Regions from separate parts of the Streptomyces sp. NPDC059454 genome, predicted to be linked through region 2. Evidence: riboswitches for the same ligand, from Rfam matches in the RefSeq annotation. Region 2 holds a riboswitch; the other holds the start of a gene.
The links. A riboswitch is a leader RNA that binds a small molecule or an ion and turns the genes downstream of it on or off. The one in region 2 is predicted to bind glycine.
Positions count from the first base shown of each region.

Region 1: linked by a shared signal. The riboswitch ahead of gcvP (aminomethyl-transferring glycine dehydrogenase) and the one ahead of gcvT (glycine cleavage system aminomethyltransferase GcvT) in region 2 are both predicted to bind glycine.

Region 1 is NZ_JBHYVC010000082.1:16,985-27,647, forward strand. It holds gene ACFXAE_RS33310 (ABC transporter ATP-binding protein) at 1-704, shown strand, start outside; gene gcvP (aminomethyl-transferring glycine dehydrogenase) at 760-3,645, opposite strand; glycine riboswitch at 3,820-3,915, opposite strand; gene ACFXAE_RS33320 (PRC-barrel domain-containing protein) at 4,030-4,404, shown strand; gene ACFXAE_RS33325 (DNA polymerase IV) at 4,415-5,803, opposite strand; gene ACFXAE_RS33330 (MerR family transcriptional regulator) at 5,853-6,536, opposite strand; gene ACFXAE_RS33335 (bifunctional nuclease family protein) at 6,730-7,203, opposite strand; gene ACFXAE_RS33340 (MerR family transcriptional regulator) at 7,287-8,027, opposite strand; gene ACFXAE_RS33345 (FHA domain-containing protein) at 8,065-8,997, opposite strand; gene ACFXAE_RS33350 (DUF881 domain-containing protein) at 9,059-9,958, opposite strand; gene ACFXAE_RS33355 (small basic family protein) at 9,964-10,296, opposite strand; gene ACFXAE_RS33360 (DUF881 domain-containing protein) at 10,293-10,663, opposite strand, start outside.
Region 2 is NZ_JBHYVC010000003.1:164,981-175,643, forward strand. It holds gene ACFXAE_RS03345 (ABC transporter ATP-binding protein) at 1-677, opposite strand, end outside; gene ACFXAE_RS03350 (ABC transporter permease) at 684-1,643, opposite strand; gene ACFXAE_RS03355 (ABC transporter permease) at 1,645-2,649, opposite strand; gene ACFXAE_RS03360 (ABC transporter substrate-binding protein) at 2,757-4,427, opposite strand; gene ACFXAE_RS03365 (enhanced serine sensitivity protein SseB C-terminal domain-containing protein) at 4,869-5,657, opposite strand; gene ACFXAE_RS03370 (enhanced serine sensitivity protein SseB) at 5,847-6,626, opposite strand; gene ACFXAE_RS03375 (AAA family ATPase) at 6,680-7,348, opposite strand; glycine riboswitch at 7,571-7,671, shown strand; gene gcvT (glycine cleavage system aminomethyltransferase GcvT) at 7,842-8,960, shown strand; gene gcvH (glycine cleavage system protein GcvH) at 9,074-9,451, shown strand; gene glyA (serine hydroxymethyltransferase) at 9,467-10,663, shown strand, end outside.

The sequences.
Region 1 (10,663 bases), on a different contig from region 2:
AGTGGCTCGACCGCATGGGTCTGGCCGAGCACGCGGGCGCCAAGCCCCGGCGGCTGTCCGGCGGCCAGGCCCAGCGGGTGGCCCTCGCCCGCGCCCTGGCCACCCACCCCCGGCTGCTGCTCCTGGACGAACCGCTCGCCGCCCTGGACGCCCGCACCCGGCTGGAGGTGCGCGCGCGGCTCCGCCGCCATCTCGCCGCGTTCGAGGCCGTCGCCGTCCTGGTCACGCACGACCCGCTGGACGCCATGGTGCTCGCCGACCGTCTGGTCGTCGTGGAGCAGGGCCGGATCGTGCAGGAGGGCACGCCCTCCGACATCGCCCGTCACCCGCGCACCGAGTACATCGCCCAGCTGGTCGGCCTCAACCTGTACCGCGGGCGGGCCGACGGCCACACGGTGCGGCTCGACGCGGGCCCCGCCGTCAGTACCACTGAGGATCTCTCCGGGCCCGCCTTCGTGGCGTTCCCGCCCGGCGCCGTCACCCTGTACCGGGACCGGCCGACCGGCTCCAGCGCCCGCAACCTCTGGCGCTGCGCGGTCGCCGGTCTTGAGACCCACGGGAACCAGATCCGCGCGGAGCTCACCGGTGAACTCGCCCTGGCGGCCGACCTCACCACGGTCGCCGCGGCCGAACTCGACCTCCATCCGGGCGCACCGGTCTGGGCGGCCGTCAAGGCGACGCAGACGCACGCGTACCCGGCCTAGCCGCACATGCCGAAGGGCCCCGCTCCGGCGTCGGAGCGGGGCCCTTCGGCATGTGTCAGTCCTCGTACGCGTCCAGCGGCGGGCAGGAGCAGACCAGGTTCCGGTCGCCGAAGGCCTGGTCGATGCGGCGCACCGGCGGCCAGTACTTGTCGGCGGCGCTCACCCCGGCCGGGAACACGGCCTCCTCGCGGGCGTACGCGTGGTCCCACTCACCGCCGAGCGCGGCGGCGGTGTGCGGGGCGTTGCGCAGCGGGTTGTCGTCCGCGGGCCACTCGCCGGAGCCGACCTTCTCGATCTCCGCGCGAATCGCGATCATCGCCTCGCAGAAACGGTCGAGTTCGGTCAGGTCCTCGGACTCGGTGGGCTCGATCATCAGGGTGCCGGCCACCGGGAACGACATCGTCGGCGCGTGGAAGCCGTAGTCGATCAGTCGCTTCGCCACGTCGTCGACGCTGACGCCGGTCGCCTTGGTCAGCGGGCGCAGGTCGATGATGCACTCGTGCGCGACCAGCCCGCCGGGACCGGTGTAGAGCACCGGGTAGTGCGGCTCGAGGCGCTTGGCGATGTAGTTGGCGCTGAGCACGGCCACCTGCGTGGCCCGCTTCAGGCCCTCGCCGCCCATGAGACGGACGTACGCCCACGAGATCGGCAGGATGCCCGCCGAGCCCCACGGCGCCGCCGAGATCGGCCCGACGCCCGTCTCCGGGCCGGCCTCCGGCTGGAGCGGGTGGTTCGGCAGGTACGGAGCGAGGTGCGCCCGTACACCGACCGGCCCGACGCCGGGACCGCCGCCGCCGTGCGGGATGCAGAAGGTCTTGTGCAGGTTCAGGTGCGAGACGTCGCCGCCGAAATGGCCCGGCTTCGCCAGACCCACCAGCGCGTTGAGGTTGGCGCCGTCCACGTACACCTGGCCGCCGGCCTCGTGCACCTCGGCGCAGATGTCGGCGACGTGCTCCTCGAACACGCCGTGCGTCGAGGGGTACGTGATCATCAGCACGGACAGCTCGTCGCGGTACTGCCCGATCTTCGCCCGCAGGTCCGCGACGTCGATCTCCCCGTCGTCGGACGTCCTGACGACGACGACCTTCATGCCGGCCATCACCGCGCTGGCGGCGTTGGTGCCGTGCGCGGAGGACGGGATGAGGCAGACGGTGCGCTGCTCGTCGCCGTTGGCCCGGTGGTAGCCGCGTACGGCGAGCAGCCCGGCCAGCTCGCCCTGGGAGCCGGCGTTGGGCTGCAGGGAGACCTTGTCGTAGCCGGTGACCTCGGCGAGACGTTCCTCCAGCTCGTGGATGAGCGTGAGGTAACCCCGGGCCTGCTCGGCGGGCACGAAGGGGTGCAGCTGACCGAACTCGGGCCAGGTGACCGGCTCCATCTCGGTGGTCGCGTTGAGCTTCATGGTGCAGGAGCCCAGCGGGATCATGCCGCGGTCCAGCGCGTAGTCACGGTCGGAGAGCCGGCGCAGGTAGCGCAGCATCGCGGTCTCGGAACGGTGCTGCTGGAAGACGGGGTGCGTCAGGTACTCGTCGTTGCGCAGCAGGGCGTCCGGCAGCGTGTCCCGCGCGGCCGCGTCCAGGACCTCGATGTCGCCCTCGGCCCCGAAGGCGCTCCACACGGCGGCCAGCTGCGCCCGGGTGGTGGTCTCGTCACAGGCGATCGAGACGTGGTCGGCGTCGACCAGACGCAGGTTGACGCCGTTGTCGCGGGCGGCGGCAACGACCTCGGCGGCCCGCCCTGCGACGCGCACGGTCAGCGTGTCGAAGTAGGAGGCGTGCACGATCTCGGCTCCGCCGGCCCGCAGCCCTTCGGCGAGGACCGTGGCGTACCGGTGGGTGCGCCGGGCGATCAGCCGCAGCCCCTCCGGGCCGTGGTAGACGGCGTACATGCCGGCCATGACGGCGAGCAGCACCTGGGCGGTGCAGATGTTGCTGGTGGCCTTCTCGCGGCGGATGTGCTGCTCACGGGTCTGGAGGGCGAGGCGGTAGGCCTTGTGCCCGTCCGCGTCGACGGAGACGCCGACGAGTCGTCCGGGCAGGCTGCGCGCCATCTTCTCCTGCACGGCCATGTAGCCGGCGTGCGGCCCGCCGAAGCCCATCGGCACACCGAAGCGCTGCGTGGTGCCGACCGCGATGTCCGCGCCCAGCTCGCCGGGCGATTTCAGCAGCGTGAGGGCGAGCAGATCGGCGGCGACGGTGACGAGCGCGCCGAGCTCGTGCGCCTGGTCGATCAGCGGCTTGATGTCGCGTACGGCACCGGAGGCGCCCGGGTACTGGATCAGGACGCCGTTGATCTCGCGCTCGGCGAGTTCGGCGGGGATGCCCTCGCTCAGGTCGGCGACGACGACCTCGACGCCGGTCGGCTCGGCGCGGGTCTCGATCACGGCGACGGTCTGCGGCAGCGCGTCCGCGTCGACCAGGAACAGGCCCTTCTTGTTCTTGCCCATGCGCCGCGAGAGCGCCATCGCCTCGGCGGCGGCGGTGCCCTCGTCGAGCAGGGAGGCACCGGAGGTCGGCAGGCCGGTGAGTTCGGCGACCACGGTCTGGAAGTTGAGCAGCGCCTCGAGCCGCCCCTGGGAGATCTCCGGCTGGTACGGCGTGTAGGCCGTGTACCAGGCGGGGTTCTCCATCACGTTGCGCAGGATGACGGGCGGGGTGAAGGTCCCGTAGTACCCGAGCCCGATCATGGAGCCGAGCACCTCGTTGCGGTCGGCCAGCGTACGCAGTTCGGCCAGCACCTCGGCCTCGCTCCGGGCACCCGGCAGGTCCAGCGCGTCGGCGTTCTTGATGACATCCGGCACGGCGGCGGCCGTCAGCTCGTCCAGCGAGCCGTAGCCGACCTGCGCGAGCATCTTGGCCCGGGCCTCGTGGTCGGGGCCGATGTGGCGCTGCTCGAAGGGGATTCCCTGTTCGAGCTCGGAGAGCGGAGTGCGAGGGGCGGTCATTGAGGAGGCCTCCTGGTCCGACGACCTTCGAGGGGCACCACGGCGCGGGTACCCGGACGGCCTCCCCCTCTGTCATCTCAACCTGAGAGCTTCACCGGACGGCCCGAAGGCGTCCGGTTTTCACCGTCGGTGAGAGCGGAAGCCGTCGGCATCCGCTCTGCTTTCCAGAGTGACCTCGTCCGTGCGGTACGTGTGCCTGAGAGATTCCGGGGAGGATTTGCTCCTTCGGCGCCCCCGATGGTGTCCGGAGGGCTCTCCCGCACGGGGTCAGCAGCCGTTTGCCAGCGTACCAGCGAGCACCACACCAGTACCTTCGAGTGGCCGCCCAGCCGATTGTGCCGTTTTGTAGTGCTTACGGATGAGTTTGCGACCAGTGGAGGGCCCGTGCAGACCGACATCGATCCGCGCCACCTGATCGGCCGCAAGGCGTTCGACCGCAACGGAACCCGGATCGGCACGATCGACGAGGTCTACCTCGACGACGCCACCGGCGTACCGGAATGGGCGGCGATACGCACCGGTCTGTTCAGCAGGGACGCCTTCGTCCCCCTGGAACCCAGCGACCTCGTCGACGGCGCCCTCCACGTCCCCTTCGAACGCGCCCTCATCAAGGACGCCCCCGACTTCGGCGTGGGCCGCCACCTCTCCCCCGAACAGGAACTCCAGCTCTACCACCACTACGGCCTGGACCTCGCCGCTCCTCCTCCCCTCCCGGACCGCGACTTCGGCAAACTCGCCGGGAACGACAAGCCGGCCTGATCCGCCCTGCTCACCGGCCCTCCGCTCGCGCCCCTCCGCCGGCCCCCGCGCCCTCGGCCTCCCCGGGTCTTCGGGACACCAGCGGCAACGGTTCCGCCGGTTGCAGAGCCGGGTCGTCGACGCGGAAGGTCTTCACCCGGCCCGGCTCCGAGTCGGGTGTCTCGAAGCGCACCGTGACCCGGCCCAGCCCGCTGCCCTGCACCCATCCGTGCCCGTGCACGGCGTGCCGTACGTCGTGCCCCGCCGGCCAGCGCCGCTCGGCGGGCGCCTCCGGCTCCGGCGCGGGCGCGGTCTCGGCCGCCTCCTGCGGGAGATCGTCCACGCGCCCGCCCGCCTGCGCGAACAGGTCCTCCTGCGTGTAGTCGGCCAGCCCGCTGACCCCGACGCCCAGCAACCGCACCCCACCCGTCGTGTCGACCGAGTCCAGCAGCCGCGCGGCCGCCTCCCGCACCACCGCCGGATCGTCCGTGGGGCCCCGCAGCGTCTCGGACCGGGTGAGGGTGGAGAAGTCGTACCGGCGCACCTTCAGCACGATGGTCCGCCCCGACAGTCCCGCCGCCCGCAGCCTGCGCACGCACCGGTCCGCGAGCCGCTGCACCTCCGTACCGACCCGCACCCGGTCGTGAATGTCCACGTCGTACGTGTCCTCCACCGACACCGACTTGGCCTCCCGTTCGGCCACCACGGGCCGCTCGTCCCGGGCCAGCGCCATCGCGAACAGCGCGTGCCCGTGGGCCTTGCCCAGCAGCCGTACGAGCTCGTCCTCCCCGGCCTCGGCGATCTCCTCGACCGTGTGGATCCCCGCCCGCCGCAGATGATCACCGGTCGCCGGCCCGACGCCCGGCAGGGTGCGGACCGACAGCGGTCCCAACAGGGCCCGCTCCGTACCCGGCTCGATCAGCACCAGTCCGTCCGGCTTCGCCTGCTCCGAGGCGATCTTCGCCAGCATCTTGGAGGCCGCGAGCCCCACCGACCCGGTGAGCCCCGTGACCGCTCGTATGTCCGCGCGCAGCTTCGCCCCGGCCAGCCGCGCCGACCGCTCGTCCCAGGCCGTGCCGCCGGCCTCCAGGTCCACGAACGCCTCGTCCAGGCTCAGCGGCTCCACCAGCGGTGACAGGGCTCTCAGCAACTCCATCACCTGATCGCTGACCGACCGGTAGAGAGCGAACCTCGGCACCAGATACGCGGCGTTCGGCGCGCGCCGCCGGGCCTGCGCCATGGGCATCGCCGAGTGGACGCCGAAGACCCGTGCCTCGTACGAGGCGGTGGCCACCACACCCCGCGGCCCGAGCCCGCCCACGACGACCGCCTTCCCGCGCAGGCTCGGCTTGGACGCCTGCTCCACCGAGGCGAAGAAGGCATCCATGTCGAGATGCAGGATCGTGGGCGCGGATCTCACCTCTCCGATGCTGCCCTACGCCACTGACAACGGCCGTTCCCGGACGGTCTCAGACGGCCTTGTTCCGCCGTCGTGCCAGCTCGTCCATCGGGTTGTGTCCGACCAGGGTCTCCCCGGTGTCGATGCGCTCCCCGTGCAGCTGGGACAGCGCGCTCTCCACGTCCCGCCACACCACGCCCACGGCGATGCCGAAGACGCCCTGGCCACCCTGGAGCAGAGCGTGGACCTCGTCGGGCGAGGTGCACTCGTAGACCGTGGCGCCGTCGCTCATCAGCGTCATGCGCTCCAGGTCGCTGAAGCCGCGCTCACGCAGGTGCTGGACCGCGGTGCGGATGTTCTGCAGGGAGACGCCCGTGTCCAGGAACCGCTTGACGATCTTCAGCACGACGACGTCGCGGAAGCTGTACAGCCGCTGCGTGCCCGATCCATGGGCCGGCCGCACGCTCGGCTCGACCAGACCCGTACGGGCCCAGTAGTCGAGCTGCCGGTAGGTGATACCGGCGGCGGCGCAGGCCGTGGGCCCCCGGTAGCCGATCTGCTCGGACGCCATGGATGTCGCCCCTCCGCTGCTCGGCACAGCCGTCGGTCGCTGCGGAGCGTGGTCGATCGCGCCGCCGTACGCGGGAGGCTCCCCGCTCGGACGGAGCCGGGAGCTCTGGGGAGGGTACGGCCCGCTCGCCCCGAAACCGCGTCCGGGGGCACCCCCAGCCGTACCGTCGCCGCTGCTTCTCACGCCGACCTCCGTCCTTGACCTGCCTCCTCGAAGGTAGGCAGTCACCAAGGGTGCGTCAACGATCGCCACACTCGGCACGCCGAGTGATAATCACCCTAAGAGTGGTTTCCCGTACCTCACGGTGGGGAAAGGCTAGCCGAATGCCTTCGGCGCGAGCCTCGGCGGCCGACCGGACGGCGGCCACCGGCCGCCCTCACTGGTTACTGGTTCCGAAGTCCTCCGGCGAGATCTGGTCGAGGAACTCGCGGAACTTCTCCACCTCGTCCTCCTGCTCGTCCGGGATGGCGATCCCGGCGTCGTCGAGCACCGTGTCACTGCCGTAGATCGGCGTACCCGTCCGCAGGGCCAGCGCTATGGCGTCGGAGGGGCGGGCACTCACCTCGACACCGCTGGCGAACACCAGCTCCGCGTAGAAGACGCCCTCGCGCAGATCGGTGATGCGCACTTCCGTGAGCTCCTGTCCGACGGCTTCCAGCACGTCCTTGAACAGGTCGTGGGTCAGCGGCCGTGCGGGTGCCATGCCCTGCTGGGCGAAGGCGATGGCCGTCGCCTCCCCCGGTCCGATCCAGATGGGGAGGTAGCGGTCGCCGCCCACTTCACGCAACAGCACGATCGGTTGGTTGGAGGGCATCTCGACCCGGACACCTACGACATCGAGCTCGTTCACACAGCAACCCTAGGCCGTGCCCGGGACGTTTGGGTAGTCGGGCAGGGAACGGGTGGCCGATCCGGGCCCCATGCCGCTCCGTCTCAGGGCAGCCGTATCCCGAGTGCCGCCTGCACCAGTGCCGCGTGCAGCTTCACCGTGAGCCCCGCCAGCTCCTTCGTACGCGCCTGAGCGTGGGCCCTGGTCTGCGGGTTGCGGTGACGCTTCAGCGGGGCGACGACCTGGTCCACCAGTCCGGCCTCACGGTCGGCGGCGGCCTTCATCGCCCTCAGATGACGCGGCTCGATCCCGAACCGCCCCAGCTCGGTGATGAGCCCTGCGACGGTGACCGACTCGGCGTCGTACACGCCGTCCTCGACCGGGGCGAGCAGCCCGTACGACTCCCACTCGGCGAGCATCCGCTCGTCGATACCGGCGGCCTCCAGCAGCCGGCCGCGCCCGATACGCGCCGCCGTGGGCCCCTCGACGGCGGACTCCTGACCGGTGTCCCCGTCCCCCGGGCGGCCCAGCACCGGCAGCTGGACGACCTCGCCGCGCTCCATGGCGTCAAGGTGCTCACGGATCACCTTGAGCGGCAGGTAGTGGTCGCGCTGCATGCGCAGCACATGGCCGAGACGCTCGACGTCCCCGGCCCCGAACTTGCGGTACCCCGACGGAGTCCGCTGCGGCTCGATCAGCCCCTCCGACTCCAGGAAACGGATCTTGGAGATGGTGACCTCGGGGAACTCCTCGCGCAGCACGTTCAGCACCGCGCCGATGCTCATCAGTCCGGTGCCCGCGGCGGCGGCGCCGTCGCCGGCACCGCCGCTCGGTGTCTGAACCATGAACCTTCCCTGGGTTCCCCGGACGGATCCGGGGAGGTCAGTAACCCCGCTGGCTCGCGTAGAAGACCAGTCGGTACTTGCCGATCTGCACCTCGTCGCCATTGGACAGGGCGACCTGGTCGATCCGCTCCCGGTTGACGTACGTGCCGTTCAGGCTGCCCACGTCGGCCACCGTGAAGGAGCCGTCCGGGCCGCGCCGGAACTCCACGTGCCGGCGGGAGACCGTCACGTCGTCCAGGAAGATGTCGCTCTGCGGGTGACGCCCGGCCGTGGTCAGGTCGCCGTCCAGCAGGAAGCGACTGCCCGAGTTCGGCCCGCGACGCACGACCAGGAGCGCGGAACCCATCGGCAGCGCGTCGACGGCCGCCTGCGCCTCGGGAGAGAGCGTCGGCGTCGGGGTCTGGCCTGTGGCCTCCGCGTCATAGGCCTCGAGACCGGAGATCGAGATCGTGGACGTCGTCTCCGAGGGGCGCTCCGGGGTGACTCCGGGCCTCAGCGGCGCGCCGCAGTTGGAACAGAAGCGGCTGTTCTCCGCATTGCGGTTACCGCACCTCGTACACACCAGGGCCGACATGGACGGATCCTCCTGCCGCGGCTGCCCCCCAGGGGCGTGGGACGCGTACGGGTCGGAGAACCCTCCACCCGTACCCGAGGTCGACGGTTGTCCGAAACCTATGCCGCCCGACTGCGCGGGGTCAACGGACGGCGCGCCCTGACCCACCTGGTCCCGGTACAGCGGACGCCGACCTTCCGCCTCGGGCTGTGCGCGATGACGAGCGGTCGCGTTGTCGCTGCCCTCTCGCCGCGCGCTCTTGCCGAACAACTTCGCAAACAACTTCACGGGCGATTCCCCTTGACCGAAACAGACCCGCCCGTGGGGCAGGACGAACCCTGACTGAACACATTGGCCGACCCGGACATCTTCACAACGTCCGCCTCCGCCAGACAGTTTCCACCACGCACCACCCATTCGGTGCGCCGACCCCCCGCAACCTCATGCCCTCGCCGAACGCCTCCCATGCACCCCCGGTTCACCGGGAGGACGACCGAGCGTAGTCAGGCCGCTTCACCACCCGCAAGGCATCCACGACGATCTTGGTCGACCGCTCCACGGTAGCGGTGGCCTGTTCCTTCTCGAGAGTCTGCACCACACCTCCGGGGATGTTGAGCGCCGGCTCGAGGTCCTGCGGCTTGCCGATGACCTTGAAACGATAGGGCGCGGTGATCTTGTTCCCGTCCACACCGACACCGTTTCCGGAGTCCGTCAGGTAGGTGCCCGCCACTACCCGCACACCGTTCACCTGGATCGCCTCGGCACCGGCCGCGCGCAGCTCCTGGATGGCGTCGAGCAGCATGTCCGCCTCGACCGTCCCCTTCGTGTCCTCGATGGTCATCATGATCCCGGGCCCCTGCGCGGCCACGGTGCCCGCCAGTACGCCGAGTTGCCGTTCCTTCTCGATCGTCTGCTTACGGGCCTCTTCGGCCTGGTCGGAGCTGTTCTCCAGCTCGTCGCGCTGCTTCTCGAGTCCCTGCTTCTCGTCCTCAAGACGCTCTGTGCGGTCGTCGAGTTCATCGAGGATGCGCACAAGATCTTCCTGACGTGCCCCGCGCAGCGCGCTGTCGCCGTCGCTGTTCGACGCCACCTGAACGGCCAGACCGAAACCCAGTCCGAACAGCAGCAGGGCGACGATGAGTTGGGCCCGGGTCACCCGCGGCGGCCACAACCCCTTCACCAGCCGCTGCCGGCCGGTCAGACCGGGCGGGGGCTTCGGAACGTCCTCCTCCGGGGGTACGGGCGCTCTCATGGGCACCTCGGCGGGTACCTCCGCGGGCAGTTCCCTGCGCAGGCCGGCCGTGGGCGTGGCGTCCGGAGCGGGCCTCGGCGGGGACACCGCCGGACGCGTCGTCTCGTTGTGCTCGTGCTCGCTCATCGGCCTCACGCCCGGAACACATGCCGGCGGATCGCCGCGGCGTTGGAGAAGATGCGGATGCCGAGGACCACCACGACGCCCGTCGACAGCTGGGCCCCCACGCCGAGCTTGTCGCCGAGGAACACGATCAGGGCGGCGACGACGACGTTCGACAGGAACGACACCACGAAGACCTTGTCGTCGAAGATGCCGTCGAGCATGGCCCTCAGCCCCCCGAACACGGCGTCGAGCGCCGCGACGACGGCGATCGGCAGGTAAGGCTCGACAACCGCCGGAACCTCGGGCCGGACCAACAGTCCGGCCACGACTCCCACGACGAGGCCCAGTACGGCGATCACGATGTGTCCTTCTCGGTTATCGGTTGGGCGGTACGTACGATCACACTCGGTGCGGCGGGCAGCCGGACGTCGTCCTCCGCGGAGATGGCCGTCCGGATCCCGTAGTTCTCCTGCAGGGCATGCAGGTACAGCCCGTCCGCGCTGTTCTGGAACCGGTCGCTCAGCTCTCCGCCGTCTCCCACCGCGAGCACCGTGTACGGCGGCACCAGCGGCCTGTTGTCGACCAGTATCGCGTCCCCCGCGGCCCTGATCGCCGACAGGGCGGTCAGCCGCTGCCCGTTGATGGAGACGGCCTCGGCACCGGACTCCCACAGACCGTTGACCACACGCTGCATGTCACGGTCACGGACCCGGCCGGTGTCGGAGA
Region 2 (10,663 bases):
TTGACCTGGTCGCAGAGGCCGGCGACCACGCCGAGGTCGTGGGTGATCATCAGCAGGGCGGTGCCCTCCTGGTCCACCAGTTCCTTGAGCAGTTCCAGGATCTGCGCCTGGATCGTCACGTCGAGGGCCGTGGTGGGCTCGTCGGCGATGAGCATGCGGGGGGCGCAGGCCACCGCCATGGCGATCAGTGCGCGCTGGCGCATACCGCCGGAGAGCTGGTGCGGGTACTCCTTGAGCCGCCGGGTCGGGTCGGGGATGCCGACCCGGTCCAGCAGGTGGGCGGCCTCCTTGCGGGCGGCCTCGCCCTTCAGTCCGCGGTGGCGTTCCAGGATCTCGGTGACCTGCACGCCGATCGGTACGACCGGGTTGAGCGAGGACAGCGGGTCCTGGAAGATCATCGCCATTTCGCTGCCGCGCAGGTCGCGGCGGGCGGACGGACTCATGGTGAACAGGTCCGTGCCGTCGAACTCGGCGCGGCCGCCGATGGTGACGCCCTTGTGGGGCAGCAGGCCCATCAGGGCCAGGGAGGTGACGGACTTACCGCAGCCGGACTCGCCGACCAGGCCCACGACCTGGCCCTGGTCGACCTCGAAGGAGACGCCGTCGACCGCCCGGGACTCCTTGCGGCCGCGGCCGCCGAAGGTGATGGTCAGTTCGTCGACAGTGAGCAGAGACATGGTGGTTCAGCCCCTCAGCTTCGGGTCGAGGGCTTCCCGCATGGCCTCGCCGAGGAGGGTGAAGCCGAGGGCGGTGATGATGATGCCGACGGCGGGGTAGACCGCCATCATCGGCGCGTTGTCGAAGAACCGCTGCGCCTGGGTGAGCATGACGCCCCACTCGGGGATGGCCGGGTCGGGGTTGCCGAGGCCCAGGTAGGACAGGGCGGCGGCCTCGATGATCGCGGTGGCCAGGGAGAGCGTGGCCTGCACGATCACCGGGCTGAGCGAGTTGGGGATGATCTGCGAGAGGACGATGCGCCGCTTGCGCACACCGAGGGACCTGGCCGCGAGCACGTACTCCGCACTGCCCTGGGCCAGCATGGAGCCGCGCAGCAGCCGGGCGAAGACAGGGATCTGCACGACACCCACGGCGATCATCACTGTGGTCAGCGACTGTCCCATGACGGCGGCGATGGACACGGCCAGCAGCAGCGAGGGCATCGCCAGCATGATGTCGATGAAGCGCATGACGACGGAGTCGACGCGCTTGCCGGTGTCACCGCCGAGGGTGGCGAAGGCGCCGGCGAGGCCGCCGATCAGGAAGCCGATGACCAGGCCGATCAGTGTGGCGACGACGCCGACGAGCAGCGTCTGGCGGGCACCGACCAGCATGCGGGAGAACATGTCCCGGCCGAGGTGGTCGAGGCCGAACCAGTTCTCGCCGCGCATGCCGACGAACTCGCCCCGGTTGGGGAAGACCTCGTTCCGCCAGGTCTGGGCGGTCGGGGAGTGCGGGGCGAGGTAGGGCCCGACGATCGCGAGGACGATGAACAGGGCGATGACGACCGCACCGATGATCGCCATCTTGCTGCGCTTGAGGCGTCGGAACGCCTCCCGCCACAGGCTGGCGCCGGTGCTGGTCTCCTTGGTCGCGGCCAGTTCCGCGAGGCGCTGGATCTTGTCGGTCTTGGTGGCGACACTCATGTCAGTGCACCCGCACTCTCGGGTCGATGAGGCTGTACGCCAGGTCCACCAGCAAGTTGATCAGGACGTATATCAGCGCGATGAACATGATGAAACCGACGAGCACGGGGTAGTCGCGACCGTCGATCGCGGTCCGGATGAAGGAGCCGATGCCTCCGAAGGAGAACACGGACTCGGTCAGGACCGCGCCGGACAGCAGGGAGCCCGTGAGCAGGCCGACCGCGGTCACCACGGGGAGCATCGCGTTGCGCAGCACGTGCCGGCTCCGGACGACGCTCCGCTTGAGGCCCTTGGCCTCGGCGGTGCGGACGTAGTCCTCGTCCTGCACTTCGAGAACGCTGGCTCGGGTCATGCGCACGATGACCGCGAGCGGGATGGAGGCCAGGGCGACGGAGGGCAGGATCAGGTGCATGATCGCGTCCCAGGAGGCGTCGAACTCCCCGGTGAGGATGCCGTCCAGGACGGCGAAGCCGGTCACGTCCGTGGCGTTGATGCCGGTGTCCTGACGTCCGTAGCTGGGGAAGAAACCGAGCTCGACGGCGAAGACGCCCTTGAGGATCAGAGCCAGGAAGAAGACCGGGATGCAGATCCCGATCAGCGATCCGGAGACCGCGCTGACGTCGAGCCAGCCGCCGCGGTTGCGGGCCGCGAAGTAGCCGAGCGGGACACCGACGACCACGGCGATGAGGATCGCGAGGAGGGACAGCTCCACGGTCGCGGGGAAGCGCAGGACGAACTCGTCCCACACCGGCTGACCGGTCTGGGTGGAGGTGCCCAGGTCGAGTTCGGCGATGCGCTTCAGGAAACGCCAGTACTGGACGTAGACGGGCTGGTCCAGCCCGAGCGCGCGGTTGATGCGCGCCACTTCGGCCTCGGTGGCCTTCTCCCCCAGGATCGCTGAGGCGGGTCCACCGGGCAGACGGTCGAGCCACAGGAAGAGCAGAACCGACAGGCCGAGCAGCGTGGGTATGAGCTGGAGCAGTCTTCGTACGACGAGACGCAGCACCCCGCATGCCCCTTTCTTACGTGATGTCTTACATGAATGGACCCGCCCGGTCGCCGAGTTGCGACGACCGGGCGGACCCCCCGTTTTGGTTTCCTACCGCTGTTCGCCTACTTGAAGGAGGTCTCGGCGAAGACTTCCTGGGTCAGCGGGGAGACGTTCGGCGGGTTCACGTTCTTGGCGAAGGCGATGGCCGGCGGGGAGGACGAGACCGGGACACCCGGGAGGTACTCCATGATGGCCTCGTTGGCCTTCTCGTACGCGGCGACGCGCTCCTCGGCCTTGCCCAGCTTCGAGCCGGCGTTCACGGCCTCGAAGACCTTCTTGTCCTTGAAGCCCCACTGCTTGTCGTACTCGGCGAACCAGGTGCCGATGAAGTTGTAGCCGTCGTTGAAGTCACCGGTCCAGCCGAGCATGTGCAGGTCGCAGGAGCCCGCCTCGGTGGCGTCCAGGTAGTCCGGGGCCCACTTCATGGCCTTCGGCGTGACGGTGATGCCGGCCTTCTCCAGGTCGGCCTTCATCAGCTCGAACAGGTCCTGCGGGGCAGGCATGTACGGGCGGGTGACCTCGGTCGGGTAGCAGAACTCGACCTTGAGCTTCTCCTCGCCGGCCTTCTTGAGGAGTCCCTTGGCCGCCGCGGTGTCGTACGGGTACTTCTTGACGTTCTTGGAGTAGCCCGCGATGGTGTCCGGCACGAACTGGTCGGCGACCTTGCCGCCCTCGGGCAGCTGGGTCTTGACCAGGTTCTCCTTGTCGATCGCCTGCGCGATCGCCTGGCGGACTTCCTTCTTCTTGAGGGCCTTGTTGGCCCCCTGGCTCATGCCCACGTAGAAGAGGTTGAAGACGCCACGGGTCGGGACGACGTAGCCCTCGTCCTCGAGGGTCTTGACGTCGGCCGGGGCGACGAGGTCGTAGCCGTCGATGTCACCGGCCTGGAGCGCCTGGCGGCGGCCCTCTTCGGTGTCGATGGTGCGGAAGACCAGGTTCTTGATCTTGGCCTTGTCGCCCCAGTAGTCGTCGAAGCGCTCAAGGGTGACTTCCTTGTTGCCCTTGTTCCACTTCGTGATCTTGTACGGGCCGGTGCCGGCGACCGTGCCGGCCTCCTGGCTGTACTTGGGGTAGGTGATGGCGTCGCCCTTGGCGGTCGCCTCTTCCTTCGCGTACGCCTGGAGGGCCTTCGGCGAGTGGATCGCCAGGGCCTGGAGGGAGAAGCCGCCGGGGAGGTTGGCGGAGGGCTTCTTGACCTCGATGACGGCGGTGTTCTCGTCCTTCGCGGTGCAGGACTTGTAGTTCGCCTCGGGCGTTTCCTTGTCCTCGTTCTTCGCGAAGCCGCCCATGATGGTCTGCCAGTAGTAGGAGACCGCGCTGGACTGGTAGGTGCCCGTCCAGTTGAACCAGTGGTCGTAGTTGGCGCAGACGGCCGCGGCGTTGAACGCCTCGCCGTCGTGGAACTTCACGCCCTTGCGGAGGTTGAAGGTCCAGACGGTGCCCTTGTCGTTGCTCGACCAGGTCTCGGCGAGGCCGCCGACCAGCTTGGTGCCGCCGGACTCGTGCTCGAGCAGGGCCTCGAACGCCTGACGCGTCACGCGGAAGGTTTCACCGTCGCTCGCGAGGGCAGGGTCCAGGGAACCGGGGTCACCTGCACCGGCGAACACGAAGGTGTCCTTCTTGCCGCTGCTTTCGTTGTCAGCGTCCCGTTCGCTGGAGCAGCCCGTGGCGATCAGACCGACCGCCACCGCGGCCGTGATCGCCCGAGCGCCTCGGGACTTGAATATGCGCATACTGGGGCCACTCCGGGTCCGCTATGTGGATGCATCTTGACCGGCCGAACACTACAGACGATCGCAGGGCGTCAGGAACAGTCCGGATAGCGGTGATACCTACCTGAGATCTGAACAGTTGACATAAGGGACTGTTCAGGCGTCCCTTCGTCAGGATTTAACCCGCCGGACACAGAACGACCTTCCCGACCGCCGCCCAGGTGACGCCGGACGCCGTGAAGAACGAGTGAAACCGCAGGTGACAGGCGGTCAACGGACTGTCGCTGAGTGCGCATGGCCGAAAATCTGGCGTGAAGCCGACGGTGTGCGGCGGGCGGTACGGACGCACCGACTCCGGTTCGCGCCCCTGTCCACTCCGTGGACGGTGACACCCCGTCAGTACGGTGACGTCCGGGCCGGTCAGCCCCGGTGCGCGGGCGGTCAGCCCCGGTGCGCGGGCGGTCAGCCCCGGTGCGCGGGCGGGTAGCCGTAGGCCGCGGCGGGGGACGCCGCGGCGCCGTGGGCCTCGCGGTCGTAGAACGGGCGGGAGTTGGCGCGCAGCCACATCGCGACCGGGTCGTGCCCGTCGGACATCGCGACGGTCGACACGGGCAGCCCGTCCGGGACCGCTCCGAGGGACTGCTGCATCATCGCGCGTACGGCGTCCACGGCGGGCGGGGAGGTGTCGTACACGTCCAGGCCGATGGCGAGGTACGGGGCGCCCAGCGCGGGCTGCACCCAGGCCCGGCGCAGGGCGCGGACGGCCGGGGTGCGGTGGGCGTTCTGCGCGAGGAGGGCGTAGAACTGCGGGATCTCGATGGCCGGTTCGGACAGCCGCAGCGGTCCGGCGGGCTGACGGTCCAGGCCGCCGGCGATCCGGCGCAGGTCCAGCCAGGGGATGCCGACGCCGCCGCCGGGGGCGTGCGGATTGAGCCAGAGCCCGTAGTGGTCGGGATAGAGCGCGCGGGCCACTTCGAGGCCGTCGACCACCTCGTACGACCGGTTCCAGCCACTGGCGGACAGCTCCTGGGCCGAGGTGACGCAGGGCGCGTAGCCTAGGCCGTCGACCTCCATGTTCCCGTACTGGGCGTCCGAGGAGCCGGCCTGGCCGTGCCAGAGCAGCATCCAGACCTGGCCGGAGGCGGGGGTCGCGAGAGCGCGCAGCAGCGCCTCGTACGCGTCGTAACGCCCGGGCGTCACCTGGCGCAGCATGTGCTCGACCTGTCCGGCCGCCGCGGTGCCAGCGCTCACTTGTATCGCCCCTCCGTACCTCGCCAGCGGATGAACCTAGCTTAAGCCGACGCCGTGCGGCGGGCTGCTGTGCGGCAAGCGCGCAGAAGGGCTCGGGGCTGCGCGTCGTCCGGCGGGTGCGGGTGCGTTGTGGTTGACCGCGCCCGCGCGGCGGAGCCGCACATCGATACAGCCCCGCGCTCCTGGGGGCTACAGCTCGCGTCGGTAGAAAGGGTGAACCTTGGTGCGGAGCCAGTCGCCCACCGGGTCCTGGGCTATGTCCAGGACGATGAGGTTGACCGGCCAGGGGGCCGGGGTTCGGCCCAGGGCCCGGCCCAGGGCGTTCAGGGGGAGGGTGCGGGCGTCGCCCTCCCACTGGGAGAGTTCCACGCCGATGAAGAGGACCGGGTCGGCCGTCTCGATCGCGGCGAGGCAGCGGCGGGCGGTGGTCACCACGCCGAGGGAGTCGAACTCCGCCGAGGCCGCGGCGAGGAAGTCCAGCGGGTCGTCCTGCCAGTCGGGCTCGAACAGCCGGACCCGGCCGCCGGCCGCCGGACCGTCCAACGGGCCGCGTCCGGCCCGGCACAGTTCGGCGACGGCGGGCGGCGGCAGCGGAATGCCGACCACGCCGCCGGGGTTCACCGCGATCCCGGCCTGCGGCGGCAGGCCGCGGGCGAACTCCACGGCGGGCGCGACGGTGTACGCCAGGTGGGAGCCGACGACCTGGCGGAACTGCTCCTCGGAGCTGAAGACGGGGACGTAGGCCTGGCCGTCGATCTCCATGGTCGGCAGGTCCAGCGAGCCGCTGTCCGGGCCGCCGCCGTTCGGCAGCGGGACCCAGACGAAGCTGCGGCCCAGCACCTCGACGATCCTGCCGCCCGCCGAGGGGACGCCCAGGGAGGCCGAGAGCACCTCCTCCAACTCGTTGCCGGGCCATCCGCCGTGCGGGTGGGGGTGTGCCTGTGCCGGGAAGTCCGCCGGGAAGTCCATCTGCCTACCGCCTGCTGCCTGGAACCACTGCTGTGGCTGGAAAGGCTATCCGGTCAGCCCGTGAAGCCGACCCGGCGCAGCGTGTCCGCCGCGTCCCGGTCGATCAGGACCGCCGAACCGCAGCCCGCCGGCAGCGCACCCCGCTCCACCGCGCGCAGCAGCCGCTCGCTCGCCGCGCGGTGCCGCAGGAACGCGTACCGCGAGACACCGCGCCCGCGTTCGCGCTGGCCGGCCAGGGCCTGCTGCGGGGTGACGTCGAGCAGCAGCAGATGCAGGCTCGCGCCCCGGCGGCGGGCCTCGCGGGCCAGCCAGCGGCGCACCCAGGCCTGCGTACCGCAGTCGTGCACGACGACCGGTCCACCGGTCCGCAGCACGCGGCGCAGCCCGGCGTAGTGGGAGAGGCGGACCAGCGGGCGGTACACCGCGTACGGCAGGAGGCGCGGCATGCGGCGTTCCCAGCGGTCCCGGGTGTCCTGGGAGTCGACGCGGGTGCCGCGCACCGTGTGCCGCATCAGTGTGGACTTGCCGCTGCCGGGCAGCCCGGTGACCACGACGAGGTCCCGGGGTCCGAAGAGCAGGGCGCGCGGGCTGCGGCCGGCCCGCGCGCGCAGATCGCGGACAACGGGCGCCGGCAGCGCGCCGCGGGCCCCCCGGGCCTGAGCGGCCGGCTGCTGGGGCAGCGTGACGCCCGTGGTGGTGGCGCACGCCGTGGTCCTGTTCACCGTGATCGTCCTCCCCTGGGGCCGGGTACGAGTACCGATCCCCGCCGAGTGTAAAGAAAAGGTAATGCCGGGGTCTGTCGTTTCCGTCCGTTTCCTGAAACAGGCTTGTCACAGCCCCTTGTGACGGCGCCCGCACACCCTGTGCACCCCCTGGGAAGGGTCCCCCTGCCGCGCCCCCGCGATGCGTGCAATGATGGGCGCGCCAACTGCATACCGGCCGCTTGAATCCGCGCGGGAGAGTCCTCGGCACCGTTTGCCGCCGGGGCGCCGAAGGAGCAAGTCCCTCCCTTGAATCTCTCAGGCCCCGTTACCGCGCGGGCGAGGCACATCTGAAAAGCGGGCCACCGAAGGGCATCCAGCAGTGCTCCGGTGGCTCCACCCAAGGTGCAAGCCAGGACGCCCCCTGTGGGGGCGGTCATGGCGAACCTCTCAGGTTCCGATGACAGATGGGGAGGAAACGCCCTCGCCTGTCATGCCTTTGGGAGACCGACCGATGAGCAGTACCGAACCCCGCCGGACCGCGCTCGATGCCCTGCATCGTTCGCTCGGCGCGACGATGACCGACTTCGCCGGCTGGGACATGCCCCTGCGCTACGGCTCCGAGCGCGACGAGCACAACGCCGTCCGTACGAAGGCCGGCCTGTTCGACCTCTCGCACATGGGCGAGATCACCGTCACCGGCCCGGAGGCCGCCGCGCTCCTCGACCACGCCCTGGTCGGCAACATCGGGGGCGTCAAGCCCGGCCGCGCCCGCTACACCATGATCTGCCGTGAGGACGGCGGCATCCTGGACGACCTGATCGTCTACCGGCTCGGTGAGTCGGAGTACATGGTGGTCGCCAACGCCTCCAACGCGCAGACGGTGCTCGACGCGCTCGTCGAGCGTTCGGCCGGCTTCGACGCCGAGGTCCGCGACGACCGCGACGCGTACGCGCTGCTGGCCGTGCAGGGTCCCGAGTCCCCGGCGATCCTCGCGTCGCTCACCGACGCCGATCTGGACGGCCTGAAGTACTACGCCGGTCTGCCCGGCACGGTCGCCGGTGTGCCCGCGCTCATCGCCCGTACCGGCTACACCGGTGAGGACGGCTTCGAGCTGTTCGTGAAGCCCGAGCACGCGGTCGAGCTGTGGCAGGCGTTGACCAAGGCGGGCGAGGGCGCCGGCCTGGTCCCCTGCGGGCTGTCCTGCCGGGACACGCTCCGTCTGGAGGCCGGCATGCCGCTGTACGGCAATGAGCTGAGCACCTCCCTCACGCCCTTCGACGCCGGTCTCGGCCGGGTGGTGAAGTTCGAGAAGGAGGGCGACTTCGTGGGCCGTACGGCGCTCGCCGAGGCCGCCGGGCGCGCCGCCTCCGAGCCGCCGCGCGTCCTGGTCGGCCTGGTCGCCGAGGGCCGCCGGGTCCCGCGCGCCGGGTACGCGGTCGTCGCCGGCGGCGAGGTGATCGGCGAGGTCACCTCCGGCGCACCCTCCCCCACCCTGGGCAAGCCGATCGCGATGGCGTACGTCGACGCGGCGTACGCGGCGCCGGGCACCGAGGGTGTCGGCGTGGACGTCCGCGGCAGCCACGAGCCGTACGAGGTCGTGGCGCTGCCGTTCTACCAGCGGCGGAAGTGACACCGTCGTAGACGGCTTCACGCGCGTGGGGTGAGCACGTCGTGCCTGCTCACGGGCGCCGTACGCAGTCCCCTCAGTCATCAGCAGTTCCCCCGTACAGGAGAGTCCAGGCCATGAGCAACCCCCAGCAGCTGCGTTACAGCAAGGAGCACGAGTGGCTGTCGGCCGCCGAGGACGGCGTGTCGACGGTCGGTATCACGGAGCACGCGGCCAACGCGCTCGGCGACGTGGTCTTCGTCCAGCTCCCCGAGGTCGGTGACAGCGTGACCGCGGGCGAGACCTGCGGCGAGCTGGAGTCGACCAAGTCGGTCAGCGACCTCTACTGCCCCGTCAGCGGTGAGATCACCGAGGTCAACGAGGACGTGGTGAACGACCCGTCGCTGGTGAACTCGGCCCCCTTCGAGGGTGGCTGGCTGTTCAAGGTGCGCGTCACCGACGAGCCGGCCGATCTGCTGACCGCCGCCGAGTACGACGCCGAAATCGCCGGCTGAGGAGTCTGTAGCCGCATGTCCGTTCTGAACACGCCCCTGCACGAGCTCGACCCGGCGGTGGCCGCCGCGGTCGACGCCGAGCTGCGCCGCCAGCAGTCCACCCTCGAGATGATCGCCTCGGAGAACTTCGCCCCGGTCGCGGTCATGGAGGCCCAGGGCTCGGTCCTCACCAACAAGTACGCCGAGGGCTACCCCGGCCGCCGCTACTACGGCGGCTGCGAGCACGTCGACGTGATCGAGCAGATCGCCATCGACCGGGTCAAGGAGCTCTTCGGCGCCGAGCACGCCAACGTGCAGCCGCACTCGGGCGCGCAGGCCAACGCGGCCGCGATGTTCGCGCTGCTCAAGCCCGGCGACACGATCATGGGTCTGAACCTCGCGCACGGCGGGCACCTGACCCACGGCATGAAGATCAACTTCTCCGGCAAGCTCTACAACGTGGTCGCGTACCACGTCGGCGACGACGGCCAGGTCGACATGGCCGAGGTCGAGCGCCTCGCCAAGGAGAACAAGCCGAAGCTGATCGTCGCCGGCTGGTCGGCGTACCCGCGTCAGCTCGACTTCGCCGCGTTCCGCCGGATCGCGGACGAGGTCGGCGCGTACCTCATGGTCGACATGGCGCACTTCGCCGGTCTGGTGGCCGCGGGTCTGCACCCGAACCCGGTGCCGCACGCCCACGTCGTGACGACGACCACGCACAAGACCCTCGGCGGCCCGCGCGGCGGGGTGATCCTCTCCACGGCGGAACTGGCCAAGAAGATCAACTCCGCGGTCTTCCCCGGTCAGCAGGGCGGTCCGCTGGAGCACGTGATCGCTGCCAAGGCGGTCGCCTTCAAGGTGTGCGCCACCGAGGACTTCAAGGAGCGCCAGCGCCGCACCCTGGAGGGCGCCCGCATCCTGGCCGAGCGACTGGTCGAGGACGACGTCAGGGCCGTGGGCGTGGACGTGCTGTCCGGCGGCACGGACGTGCATCTGGTCCTGGTGGACCTGCGCGACTCCGAGCTGGACGGACAGCAGGCCGAGGACCGCCTCCACGAGGTCGGCATCACCGTCAACCGCAACGCGATCCCGAACGACCCGCGCCCGCCGATGGTCACCTCGGGTCTGCGCATCGGCACGCCCGCCCTGGCCACCCGCGGCTTCACGGCCGAGGACTTCGCCGAGGTCGCGGACGTGATCGCCGAGACGCTGAAGCCGTCCTTCGACGGGGAG